2 regions of the Paenibacillus wynnii genome follow, and region 2 is predicted to be linked to the other one. Evidence: a T-box and tRNA genes for the amino acid it is inferred to sense, from the RefSeq annotation. Region 2 holds a T-box; the other holds one or more tRNA genes.
The links. The T-box of region 2 lies ahead of leuS (leucine--tRNA ligase). A T-box ahead of a tRNA ligase gene usually reads a tRNA of that ligase, here a tRNA-Leu.
Positions count from the first base shown of each region.

Region 1 (3,418 bases), on a different contig from region 2:
GCGACGCGGGAAGCAGCTCTGTATTGATCAGCTTCGCCGCTTCCAGTACCTTAATATTGTTGGCAACCGTCGATACGGGAAGCTTGAGCAATGCCGCAATTTCAATTACGTTCAGTTGTTTGGTTATTAATAACTGAAGAATATCAACTCGTGACCGTGTGGATAAAGCATGTGCCACCACAACCAATTTCTCGGGATCATTAAAACTAAGCTCCAGCACAGATTTGCACTCCTCTTAAAAAGTAATTAATCATTAATATTACAATAATCTTACTTTTAATAGACAAAAAAATCAATATCCTTGTATTAAATTATATTCATTGAAATTTATCGACTTGAATCCTCAAAACCTCGGAACTCGTAATTCGTCAACTAGGTTATATAGAAAAACAAAGGTAGCCATTCGATGAAAATAAAGAAAGCAAAAAACCCTTGAATCATCAAGGGTTTTTTGCTTTTAAAAATGTTATGCGGTAGAGAGGACTCGAACCTCCACGGGTATACACCCACTACCCCCTCAAGATAGCGTGTCTGCCATTCCACCACTACCGCGCGGTGAGTAAAGACGTAAAAATTGTTTGAGGCCAACATTCATAATTATAAAACTACTGCGACTAAAAGTAAAGATGCAGATTTAGGAATTGTCATCCGCCGATTTAAGCTTACGGTACTCGGTAAAGGCAATGTATTCCTTAATAAATTCCTTCTCACTCGGGAGAAGTTCATCCGTTTGGCAATCCAGTTGCCGTATTTGCTCAAAAAAATAATCCTCTGCACTTTCGCGAACGATTTCGGGGGCATTTTTGCCCAGGATGAGCCAATCCAGACTAACATGAAAAAAAGCTCCAATCTCAATCAGCTTATGGGTTCCCGGGGTAGACTTTCCTCTTTTCCAATCCCCCATGTTGCCTGTACTGATATTTAACTGCTCACAAAATGACTTCTTGGTAAGTCCCTTTTGCTTGATCAAATACTCTATACGTTCGTATATGGACTGCATTCACAAAACCGCCTTCCAAACTCATAAAAATACTTATTTAAGGTATATTTTATTGAAATATGACGCAAAAAAGTATATAATTAACTAATACTATGTCTTACTTCATTATATCATAGGGCTGGAAAGTCGATAAGAGGTGAGTTCGTTGAATAGTAAAAGTCCCATAACCCCCTATGGCTGGGCCATTAAACAACGCCTTACAGAAATGTGTGTGAACCAGAAGGATTTCTGTCAGATCCACGGAATCCCGCCCTATCGTCTCTCTAATCTGATTCACGGAACACGCAAAGCCGAACGGTTTCGGCGGCAGATCGAGAAACTGCTTAACCTGCCACTGTCCTAAGCCTTCCATCCTGAAGATCTCAAGGAGCGATAACCTTTGTCAGAAAGCGTATTATCTTCTATCACGCATTCACTTGAAGCTCTACCACACTATACATGGGTTATCGACAGATATGGAGTGATTCAGTTTGTAAGCAGCAGTTGGATTGCGTACAGTAAGGAACACGGTTTATTCCCGCGCAAGGAATGTGTCGGGGCAAATTGCCATGAGCTATTTAGGGAATTCATCACCGACCCTATTCACAGGTTAACGTTGCTAGATTCCTTACAGAGCATTTTTCAAGGTGAACGCCTGGTATTCAGCACTAAATTCACTGTAAGTACCTTTAAGAAGGGCGGTAGATCGTTAGAGTTGGAAGCCTTTCCTCTCATGACAGACCTGACTTCGGCAAACTGCAACCTTATCATCTCATTGAAGGATCTAGGCCCCGTTATAAAAGAACGTAATATACAGCCATCCAGAATCTTTCGCTCCATACACAAGCCTCCGTACAAGCTTCGACTCATCCCCATCTGTGCCTCTTGTAAATCGATTCGCAACGATAAAGAGGAGTGGCTCAGGATTGAGCAGTATTTGCAGCAGAAGCTGTCTTTGCAGTTCACACACGATATCTGCCCGGATTGTATACGGCAGCTCTATCCCCAATATGCTGGGGCTTTGAAGAACATTAATGAGAATTAAAAAAAGGTAAGGTACCCTCTGCTAAGCAAAGGATTCCTTACCTCTTCGTGTAATGCGGTAGAGAGGACTCGAACCTCCACGAGCATACGCTCACTACCCCCTCAAGATAGCGTGTCTGCCATTCCACCACTACCGCATATGGTGACCCGTATGGGATTCGAACCCATGTTACCTCCGTGAAAGGGAGGTGTCTTAACCCCTTGACCAACGGGCCATACACTATGAAAATATGTTCTTTTCACAACAAAAATGAGTATATCAAACCTTGTATAAACTTGCAAGCATAATTTTTTAATTAGCTTTTCAGCACATCCATCCCATCAGCGAATTCATAGCCAAGGCTCTCTGCAACCGCCAGATTCGTAACGTGTCCAGCAGCTACATTTATCCCCCGGAACAGCGAAGCATTCTGTACGGATGCTTTTACAATACCAAGATTAGCAATTAGCAGCGCATATGGCATAGTTACATTGGTGAGTGCAAGGGCCGAAGTACGGGCTACCGCTCCTGGCATATTAGCAACAGCATAGTGTATAACACCATGCTTCACATAAGTAGGATTCGCATGAGTTGTAATTCTATCAATCGTCTCAATCGAACCTCCTTGGTCAATAGCTACGTCGACAATAACAGACCCTTCTGCCATCTGCTGAACCATGTACTCTTTCACTAACTTAGGCGCACGAGCTCCCGGAATCAGTACTGCACCTATAAGCAGATCTGCCTTCCGCACCGCTTGTTCAATGTGGTAGGAGTCCGACATAATTGTGATTACGCGTCCGCCGAAAATATCATCCAATTCACGCAAGCGGCTTGCCTTCGAATCCAATACGGTAACCTGCGCGCCCATACCAAGGGCAATTTTGGCTGCATTTGTCCCTACAATTCCTCCGCCAACGATTACCACCTCAGCCGGTCTTACACCGGGGACTCCGCCTAGTAAAATACCTTTGCCGCCATGCGGCTTCTCAAGCAACTGGGCTCCAATCTGTACAGCCATACGCCCTGCAACTTCACTCATTGGGATAAGGAGCGGCAAAGAGCCGTCTTCCAGCTGAATCGTTTCGTATCCAACCGCTGTAACTCCACTGTCTACTAATGCCTTCGTAAGTCCGGCTTCGGGAGCCAGATGTAAATAAGTAAACAAAATCAGACCTTGGCGGAAATACCCATACTCCTCAGGCAGCGGCTCCTTCACCTTCATGATCATCTCTGATTGTGCCCACACTTCAGAAGCTGAAAAACTAAGATCTGCACCCTTCTCAAGGTACTCTATATCTTCAAAGCCAGCTCCTGCACCCGCGGATGGTTCGACTAGCACTATATGACCTGCTTTTTTCAACGCTTCTACTCCGGCTGGTGTAATCGCAACACGATTTTCGTTGTTTTTGATT
Region 1 covers NZ_JQCR01000002.1:839,137-842,554, forward strand. The annotation lists gene PWYN_RS06385 (ArsR/SmtB family transcription factor) at 1-220, opposite strand, end outside; tRNA gene PWYN_RS06390 (tRNA-Leu) at 470-552, opposite strand; gene PWYN_RS06395 (helix-turn-helix domain-containing protein) at 635-1,000, opposite strand; gene PWYN_RS28595 (Rha family transcriptional regulator) at 1,146-1,343, shown strand; gene PWYN_RS06405 (PAS domain-containing protein) at 1,380-2,024, shown strand; tRNA gene PWYN_RS06410 (tRNA-Leu) at 2,078-2,160, opposite strand; tRNA gene PWYN_RS06415 (tRNA-Glu) at 2,164-2,238, opposite strand; gene ald (alanine dehydrogenase) at 2,320-3,418, opposite strand, start outside.
Region 1: it encodes a tRNA-Leu, which carries the amino acid that the T-box ahead of leuS (leucine--tRNA ligase) is inferred to sense. The anticodon was not compared.

Region 2 (3,418 bases):
CACGCTGGATGATTTTGCCGTTGACTTGCACGACAATTTCAACCTCTGCATCTACTGTCCATGACTCATCATAAGACGGCCAGGATACATAGCTGATGCCACCTTCATGTCCAAGCAACTGCCACAGTTCTTCTGAAAGATGCGGTGCCAGCGGAGATAACATTTGCACGAAATTCTCCATCGCTTCACGCGGGAGTGTATCCTGTTTGTAGGCATCATTCGTGAAAATCATCAACTGGCTGATCGCTGTATTGAAACGCAGGTTTTCGAAATCCTCTGTTACTTTTTTGAGCGTTTTATGCCATGTCCGTTTGAATTCGTCACTGCCGCCGTTATCTGTAATCTTGGCATTAACACTGCCATCCTCATTTACGAACAGACGCCATACACGGGACAGGAAGCGGTGAATTCCTTCTGTTCCTTTTTCATTCCATGGCTTGGTGGCTTCCAGTGGCCCCATAAACATTTCATACAGACGGAGTGTATCCGCACCATATTCGTTTACGATTTCATCCGGGTTGATGACATTCCCGCGCGATTTACTCATTTTCTCGTTATTCGTTCCGAGAATCATACCTTGATTGACCAGTTTATAGAAAGGTTCCTTAGTCTGTACAACACCGATATCATACAGTACCTTATGCCAGAAACGGGCATACAGCAAGTGAAGTACAGCATGCTCAGCTCCACCGATGTACAAATCTACGGGCAGCCATTCTTTTTGCTTATCTGGCGCACACAGCTCGCGGTCATTAAGCGGATCAATGAATCGCAGGTAATACCAGCAGCTGCCTGCCCATTGCGGCATTGTATTGGTCTCACGGCGGGCTTTCATACCCGTTTCTGTATCCACGGTTTCTACCCAATCCGTAACATTTGCCAGTGGAGATTCACCAGTACCAGAAGGTCTGATCTGATCTACATCCGGCAACAGCAATGGAAGCTGATCTTCCGGCACGGTCTTCATTGAGCCATCTTCCAGATGCAGAATTGGAATGGGCTCACCCCAATAACGCTGACGGCTGAACAACCAGTCACGGAGGCGGTAAGTCACTTTGCCTTTACCGCTTCCTTTTTCCTCCAGCCAAGAGATCATCTTCGCAATGGCTTCCGTATTATCCAGTCCATTCAGGAAGTCTGAATTCACATGCGGTCCATCCCCTGCATAGGCCTCTTCTTCAATATTCCCGCCTTGTACAACCTCCAGAATTTCCAGGCCGAACTGCTTCGCAAACTCCCAGTCACGAGTGTCATGACCTGGAACAGCCATGATTGCTCCTGTTCCATATCCGGCTAGCACATAATCCGCGATCCAGATCTGTACCTTGGCACCGTTCACCGGATTGATCGCATTAGCACCTGTGAATACTCCTGTCTTATCCTTGGCAAGGTCAGTACGCTCCAGGTCACTCTTATGGGAAGCCTTCTCCTTGTATTCTGCTACAGCTGCACGTTGGCTTTCTGTTGTAAGTATATCTACCAGTTCATGCTCAGGAGCCAATACACAATAGCTGGCTCCGAACAATGTGTCCGGTCGAGTCGTGAATACAGTCAAGTTCGCTTCGTAACCTTCAATCGCAAAGGTAACTTCCGCTCCTACGGATTTGCCAATCCAGTTGCGCTGCATATCCTTGATGCTCTCGGACCAATCCAGCTCCTCCAGGTCATCCAGCAAACGTTCTGCATATTCCGTAATTCTCAGAATCCACTGACGCATCGGCTTGCGAACAACCGGATGCCCACCGCGTTCACTCTTACCATCGATGACTTCTTCATTAGCCAGCACGGTACCCAGCGCCTCACACCAGTTTACAGGAACCTCTGCTACATAAGCCAAACCGCGTTTATAGAGCTGTATAAAGATCCACTGTGTCCATTTATAGTAAGCAGGATCTGTTGTACTGATCTCACGGTCCCAATCATAAGAGAAACCTAGCGATTTGATCTGCCGACGGAAATTGTCGATGTTCTTAAAGGTGATTTCACGCGGATGCTGACCGGTATCCAATGCATGCTGCTCGGCCGGCAACCCAAATGCGTCCCAACCCATCGGGTGGAGTACATTATAGCCTTTCATCCGCTTGTAGCGGGAAACAATGTCTGTAGCCGTATAACCTTCCGGATGACCTACATGCAGACCGGCACCTGAAGGGTATGGAAACATATCCAACGCATAAAATTTTGGTTTCCCTGGATCTTCGCCTGTCTTAAAGGTTTTGTTCTCTTCCCAAAACTGCTGCCATTTCGGCTCCAGTGTCTGTGCCCGGTATCCAGGTCCGGCAGTTGCACTTGCTTTATTGTCGCTCATCGTAGGCTCCTCCTTGGAGTGTTGCTGTTAAGTTTGCTACCTTAGTTTAATATCATGAAAAATATAAGGAACAAGTATGAAGTGAAATTTATACTTTCCTATATTTCAAGAAGAAACGGCTTTGCCGTCCTCAATGAGAGCCTATGCTTCCGAAGCAGCGATACTCCGTATCGATTTCAGGTATCCGTTTCTAGTAGAAATATAAGGAAAGTATACTGAAAACTTATACTTACTTATATTTCAAAAAAACCTCCCATCCCTAGCGTAAACGCTAGGGACGAGAGGTTTAAATTCCCGTGGTACCACCCTAGTTAGCGGCTGAACATACTTTGATCTGCCACTCACTTTGCACCCTTTAACGGGGGTGAGGCGACGGCGTTCAACCAGCAGGGTTCCGTATTGACGGATTCTGCAACATTTGCGCCGTTACTCCGAGGTGAGTTCATTCCGTTCCGCCAACCGGCTCGCACCTAGCGCCGGCTCTCTGTATTGACGATTTCGAAATTAATGCTCCTCATCAACGATAAATATAATTCACGATGCTAATCGTAATATTCCACAATATTATATACAAAAGCTGCAGTCCCAGTCAATGTGAATGTTCCCTAGACATGTTTTCTTTTCATGTAGTAGGCTATAAAGTGCTGAAGAACCACTTTACCTGCCGCAAATAACGGTACAGCCAGAATTAAACCTACTATGCCAGCCACTTCTCCGCCCACAAGCAATGCAAATATGATGAGCAGTGGATGAAGATGGAGCGTCCGGCCCACGACCTGAGGAGAGATTACATTACTCTCAAGCATTTGGCATAAGGTATTCACAACCGCGACCAGCAGAACCAATCGAAAGGAAATGGTCGACGCCATCACTATTGCAGGGGCCGCACCCAGGAAAGGGCCCAGATAAGGCACAATATCGAATAAAGCGACCACGCAGGCAAAAAGCAGTGCATATGGCATACCAATTAGCGCATAACCGATATAAGCAAGCACCCCGATAATGATACAAACCAGGAACTGTCCGCGGATATAATTACCCAGCGCCTCGTCAATGTCTTTTAGCATAGTAACAATGGATTTACGCCGGGAACGCGGCAGACAGGATACT
Region 2 covers NZ_JQCR01000003.1:2,342,252-2,345,669, forward strand. The annotation lists gene leuS (leucine--tRNA ligase) at 1-2,308, opposite strand, end outside; T-box leader at 2,579-2,838, opposite strand; gene PWYN_RS26290 (AI-2E family transporter) at 2,914-3,418, opposite strand, start outside.